Regions from separate parts of the Shewanella avicenniae genome, predicted to be linked through region 1. Evidence: predicted binding sites of a transcription regulator. Region 1 holds the regulator's gene; the other holds the start of a gene.

Region 1 (3,434 bases):
ATATGCGCAACGCGGCGATAGCAATCTGGGTCTGCCAGACTTGAGCCGCCAAATTTATGCAAGTGACTACGCGCCATCTCGTTTAATGCTCCAATATTCAGCAAGCTGCAACAGCAGCGAGGCCCGCAGCGATATCATTCAGCAGGTCTTGCGGATCTTCAATACCGACCGACAGGCGGATCAGTGTCTCTTTAATGCCAGCTTCAGCGCGAGCTGCTGGCTCCATCGCACGATGGGTCATGGTGGCCGGAACTGCCACGAGGCTTTCCACCCCGCCTAAACTTTCCGCCACTGAAAAATAGTTAAGTGCGCTTAAAAATGCCGCCACTTCTTGCTCGCCACCCTTGAGCTCGAAACTCAGCATGGCACCAAAGCCTTTTTGTTGCTTGGCAGCGATCTCATGGCCGGGATGCGATTTCAACCCTGGATAATATACCTTGTCTACTTGATCGCTGTTGCTTAATAACGCAACTATTTGTTCGGCGTTACTTTGATGCTCGCGAATGCGCAATGACAAAGTGCGTAAACCACGCAGCGTGAGGTAACTGTCAAACGCGCCGCCGGTCAAGCCAAGGGTATTTGACCACCAGTGCAGTTGCTCAGACACCGCAGGATCTTTGGCAATGACGGCACCGCCAATCACATCGCTGTGACCATTGATGTATTTGGTGGTGGAGTGCACCACGATATCGGCACCCAAGGTCAACGGTTGTTGCAGCGCGGGGGATAAGAAGGTGTTATCCGCCACCAGCAGCGCACCAACCTTTTGGCATTCAGCGGCCATCGCCGCAATATCCACCACCCGCACTAACGGGTTGGAAGGGGTTTCAATCCATACCATTTTTGGCGTTTGCGCAAAGGCTTGATTGACTGCATTGGCATCGGTTTGATCAACCACCAGCAGCTTAAAGCTGCCTTTCTTGGCCAGATTGGTGAACAAACGATAGCTGCCACCGTAACAATCGTGCGGCACTATCAATAGGTCGTTTGGCCCAAGCAAGCTGGTGACCAGCGTAATCGCCGCCATACCACTGGCAGTGATTACGCCCGGGCAACCTTGTTCTAATTCACCGAGCGCATCGCCGAGAATCGAACGGGTTGGGTTACCTGAACGACTGTAATCAAACGCACGTGGATTTTTGTGGCCATCAAAGGCATAGTTAGTCGAAAGATAAATCGGCGGAACCACGGCCCCGTGCTGTGTATCGGATTCAATCCCTTGACGGACAGCCGCTGTTGCTATTTTCCGCTGTGTCATTTTCGACTCCTCTGCATGCGGTTCAACATCTATAGATGTCTGGACGTCTAAATTCTACCAAGCTAACCACTATCGTCAATAGGCATATAGACGTTTAGACATCTAAAAGTATAGAATTCTATCTATCCAACACAGTTTTTGCCTACCGACATTTGACTGGCTGCCTTTAGCGGTTAAAATCGGCGGCGAATTTAAGATATAGCAGGTGCAACGATGACTGAATGGAACGGAGAATACATCAGCCCATACGCTGAGCACGGCAAGAAGAACGAACAAGTGAAAAAAATCACTGTATCGATTCCGCTCAAAGTGCTGAAGATTTTGACTGATGAGCGTACGCGCCGCCAAGTAAACAATTTACGTCATGCCACCAACAGCGAACTGTTGTGTGAAGCCTTCCTGCATGCTTACACAGGTCAACCCTTACCGAACGATGGCGATCTATGTAAGGATCAACCCGATAGTATTCCTGCCGATGCCAAACGTCTGATGGACGAAATGGGCATTGAATGGGAAGAGTTAGAATAACGCTTGCCGTTAATCATTAAAGCGGTCTTTGACCGCTTTAATGCTTACTTATCATCATGCAGTCACTTATCGACCCCACCACGCTGCTACTCGCCTCGCTGATTATCTTTTCTGGGGCTGTGGTACAAAGCCTCATCGGCTTCGGCCTAGCCGTTGTCTCCGCACCGCTACTCTATATTGTTGACCCTGAATTGGTTCCTGTGCCAGTGATTTTAATGGGATTCACTATCTCGTTACTCACGCTAGTGCGCGAACGCAGCCATCTTGAATTTAATGGCTTGCAATGGGGCTTAGTGGGGCGTATTCCCGGCGGCTTAATTGGCGCCACTTTATTATTGCTGGCACCGCAGCCTGTACTGGGCTTAATGATTGCCGCGATTGTGGCAATTGCGATTCTGCTCAATGTAAAGCACTACAGTATTGCGGTGAACCGAGTCACCATGTTTATCGCTGGTATCTTTTCGGGGATTTTTGGCACTATTGCTGGCATTGGCGGCCCACCAATGGCGCTGCTGCTTACGGGGCGTGATGCGGGTAAGTTTCGTGCGGCACTGTCGGCCTTTTTTGCGCTTGCGAGTTTGCTCAGCCTGCTGATCTTATTGTGCGTTGGCAAACTACATTGGCACCATCTATTACTGGCATTGGTGCTCGTCCCAGCGGTATTTATCGGATTTTGGGTGTCGAATTTTATCGTGCCTTATATTGACCGGCGCCGCACACGTCAATTTACGCTTGCGCTTTGTAGCCTCAACGTCTTGGTATTAACAGTTAAATCCTGTTTAAGCTGGTAAAAAAAGAGCCCGCAATGGCGGGCTCAAAGACGCTAACAACCACAACTAACTTAGCTTGCGTTTCACGGATGTCGCTTTTAACTGACGCGGCGCTTAACTGATATAGCTTTGACCGGCATACAAAATGAAGTGCCGCAGTGCCAATACTCCGGTCAAACTGGCGCAGGCCGCTAATACGGTCACGCCTTTGCCATGACGCAGCTCGGCAGGGAGTAACCGTGATAACAGCGGAATACCAAAGCCCACCCCAACCACCAGCGCCCAGAACACTACTGCCCATTGGCCCGTGGTCAGTGACGCCAGCGCCGATGCTGCCGCACCACCTTTGAAGTACAGCGCGGAGAACAGCATCAGCAGAAACAGCATCTCGATACCCACAACAGGCAGCTCAACCCTATGCAAGCCACTGATTTCGGCGCTATGGCTATCGGTTTTAAACCAAATCAATGCGACTAAGGCATTGGCCGCTGCACCTGCAGAAATCCCTGACACCAAGAACAGCGCCGGTAAAATTGCGGTATTGAGCATCGGGTACACATTCATGGCAGAGATCAAAAAGCCAGTGTAAGCGCCCACCACAATCCCTAAGCCAAACAGCAACACTTCCAGCGGTTTGCGCCATCCAAGCAACGCCTCGGCAACTCCGCCCAATAGCGGCCAGTTGGCTAATGGCGCACGGAATACCAGCAGCGCATAGGCAAAGGTCAGCGGAATGTAGAGCAGCAGTGCAATCACCCCAATCGACATCACTGAGCTGAGATTGTAGTTAATCAAAATCAGCCAGAAGTGGAACGGTTTGGTCAGGTCAAACACCAAACACAGCATGCCTAAACAGATCGCCAGCGGTGCCACCAGTG
Region 2 (3,434 bases), 2.1 Mb from region 1:
AACTTTCCTCTCATGTATAATACGCGCGTTTTTTTGACCGTTCTTTCACATCCAGGGGATTGCAATGCATCCAATGCTTACCATTGGTGTGCGCGCTGCTCGCGCCGCAGGCCAGATTATCATGCGTGGTTTTAACGAATTAGACCGCGTACAAGTTGATACCAAAGGTATTAACGATTTCGTATCAAATATTGATAAAGAAGCAGAAGCTGCCATTGTTCAGCAAATTCGCAAATCATACCCAGATCACAGCATCGTGGGTGAAGAAAACGGTGAGAGCCGTGGTTCAAATAATGATTATTTGTGGATTGTCGATCCGCTGGATGGCACCAATAACTTCGTTAATGGTGTACCTCACTTCGCCGTTTCTATTGCTTTACAAGTTAAAGGCAAAACTGAAGTGGCAATCGTTTACGACCCAGTCCGTGAAGAGCTGTTCTCAGCTGTACGCGGTCAAGGCGCTAAACTGAACGACTTCCGTATTCGTGCTAACAACCCAAATGACCTGAGCAAAAGCTTAGTGGCTACTGGTTTCCCATTTAAAGCACGTCAACACACCGAAACTTACATGAAGCTGTTTGCTGAAGCATTTGCCTCATGTACCGATATTCGTCGCGCGGGTTCAGCAGCATTGGATTTGGCTTACGTGGCTGCAGGTCGTGTGGATGCGTTCTTCGAAATTGGTCTGAAACCTTGGGATATCGCGGCTGGCGATCTACTCGTGCGTGAAGCGGGCGGTACTGTGGCTGAATTGTCGGGTGGTCACAACTACCTGATCAGCGGCAACATCGTCGCCGGTGGTCCAAAAGCTACTGCACTGTTGGTGAAAAAATTCCGCCCACAACTGAGCGAATCACTGAAACGCTAATAAGTGTTACACGCATAATGAAACGGCTTTCATGAGGAAGCCGTTTTTGTTTTCACCGCTTAATACGATAACTACCCTCATAGTATCCACCGACGAGGGCATTTGCGTTTAATCAAAACGCTATCGGCTATGCCTTTTCCCACGGGGTTATTGCGCTTAAATCACTCAAGTCATACGGTGTCAGCTGGTACACATAGTAGTTGAGCCAGTTACTGATCAGTAAATTGCCATGACCGAACCAGCGACCAATCGGTTCTTTAGTCGGGTCATCATCACGGAAGTAGTTCGCAGGCACCTCAGGATTGATACCGGCTTCTAAATCGCGGAAGTACTCATCGCGCAATGTGCCTTTGCGATACTCAGGGTGCCCCATGACAAACAAGTTGCGGTTGTCATTACTAATGACAATATAGGCGCCCGCCTCTTTTGACTCAGCCAATACGGTGAGGTTAGGATCTGCCTTTAACTCTTCAACATCCATCTGCGCGTAACGGGAGTGTGGTGCATAGAACACATCATCAAAGCCACGCAAAAGTGGTACATGTGCTTTGATACGCTGATGCTCAAACACCCCAGAACACTTGCGCTCCATGATCTTGCGTTTCAAACCATAAAGGTGGAATAAACCCGCATGCGCAGCCCAACACAGGAATAGCACTGACACGACGTGAGTCTGCGACCAATCAATCACCTCTTTGATATGATCCCAATAAATCACATCTTCAAAGTCTAACTGCCCCAACGGCGCACCAGTGATGATCAACCCGTCGTAGTTTTTGTGTTTGATATCTTCAAAATCACGATAGAAGGTATTTAAGTGATCCATAGGCGTATGCTTTGACTCACGGTCATGAATACGCAGCAAATCGATATCGATCTGCAATGGTGTGTTACTGAGCAGTCGCAGCAGCTGGGTTTCAGTCTCGATTTTATTAGGCATCAGATTGAGGATCAGCACCTTCATCGGTCTGATATCCTGATTGGCCGCCCGAGTCTCTGACATCACGAAGATGTTTTCAGATTCAAGAATACTGGCAGCAGGTAAATTATCAGGTACTTTTACGGGCATCGTTCGCCTCTACAGCATCGAATAGCGCCATCGCGCCAAGACAAAAATGGAGATTTCAGTGTGTCACAGGGGGCAGAATATCCTCACCCAGGCACCGAAACCTATTAAGTCTAGATCATACATAAAGACTTCTGGATGTCTATACATCCATGTTTATTTCTTGAGGTGTTATCAGCATACTTCTATCATGTGACTTTATTTTCTATCACGTTGAAACCATGACTGAAACAACTGCAATTCTGGTAGGCGCCAGTTCAATGTTGAGCAAGGAGATTGCCAAACAACTTTCAGCGGCGGGGATGAAGTTAGTCCTCTTGGCTGCTGCGCCTGAGACGTTGGATGACCTCGTCAGTCAGTTACCAGATTCTACCCAAGTATTTCCGCTCGACATTGCCGATGCCGCACACACTATCGATCAGTTACAACAAGTATGGCAGCAGGTCGGTGGTGCACAGTTAGTATTGGTCAACACTGGGTTGAACTCCTATCATCCCGACCTGCCATGGCAACTTGAAGACGAAATTATCGATGTTAACGTCAAAGGCTTTGCCGCTGTGTGCAATACCTTCTTTCGCCTATTTCGCGAACAAGGTTATGGCCAGTTGGCAGCAATTACATCGATTGCCGGTCTTCGTGGTGGACCGAGTGTGGCGTTCCATGCTGCGAAAGCATTCGCAATTAACTATCTCGAAGGGCTGTCGATGCATGCGCAGCGCTTGAAACTGCCGATTGATATCACCGATATTCAACTTGGTTTATTAGATAAGGCTGCCATGCAGCATTCTCAGCTGTGGTTATCGCCGGTTGAAGAAGTTGCCCGCCAAACGGTAAAAGCGCTACTCAAAAGAAAGCGTAGCGTGGTCGTGACTAAACGTTGGTACACAGTGGCATGGTTAACGAGATTGTTGCCGGAGTACATCTACAACACGCGTCACTGGAAGCAGAAGAAAAAACGTTAAAAGAAAAAGGCGCTCATTAGCGCCTTTTTTGTTATCGCCCCCGCGATATTAGAATACGTAACCCACACTCACCATGTAGACCCATGGGTCGATATCAGTAGCGATGGTCACTGCGGCGGTGTTTTCATTCGCATCACCGTAAGCGTAATCAAATGACACGTCTGAATCGATTTTAGCGTACCAAATAGATGCGTTCACCAGCAGCTTGTCAGTCACTTGATAGTCCAGACCTACTTGACCGGCCAGACCCCAAGAGTTTTCCATTGACAGGTTAGACAGCTTGCCGCCTAAGTCGTTAGTGAACTTAGTATCGAAAAAGTTGGTGTAGTTGATACCAGCACCGATGTATGGGCGCACTTTTGATTGTGCATCACCGAAGTAATACTGAACAACTAAGGTTGGTGGCAGGTGTTTAGTTTCAGCGATTTTCATCCCTGCAAGTTTCACATCATGGCTGAATGGCGTTGCCGCCAGCAGTTCCACACCAATGTTATCGGTCAACATGTAACCAAAATTCAAACCCAGTTGAGTATTGTTG

What was found. Region 1 encodes MetJ, which represses methionine synthesis genes. Its sites were predicted from a motif close to TAGACGTCTAGACGTCTA; they were not measured.
Region 2: metA (homoserine O-acetyltransferase MetA) is a predicted target of MetJ. The motif match lies at 2,070-2,087, and genes of this name have one in related genera.

Annotation. Positions count from the first base shown of each region.
Region 1 is NZ_CP071503.1:3,569,790-3,573,223, forward strand. Features, by position in the region: gene JYB87_RS15710 (bifunctional aspartate kinase/homoserine dehydrogenase II) at 1-77, opposite strand, end outside; gene metB (cystathionine gamma-synthase) at 98-1,258, opposite strand; gene metJ (met regulon transcriptional regulator MetJ) at 1,472-1,786, shown strand; gene JYB87_RS15725 (sulfite exporter TauE/SafE family protein) at 1,843-2,577, shown strand; gene nrfD (NrfD/PsrC family molybdoenzyme membrane anchor subunit) at 2,671-3,434, opposite strand, start outside.
Region 2 is NZ_CP071503.1:1,455,069-1,458,502, reverse strand. Features, by position in the region: gene suhB (inositol-1-monophosphatase) at 65-868, shown strand; gene metA (homoserine O-acetyltransferase MetA) at 996-1,937, opposite strand; gene JYB87_RS06425 (SDR family NAD(P)-dependent oxidoreductase) at 2,156-2,896, shown strand; gene ompW (outer membrane protein OmpW) at 2,945-3,434, opposite strand, start outside.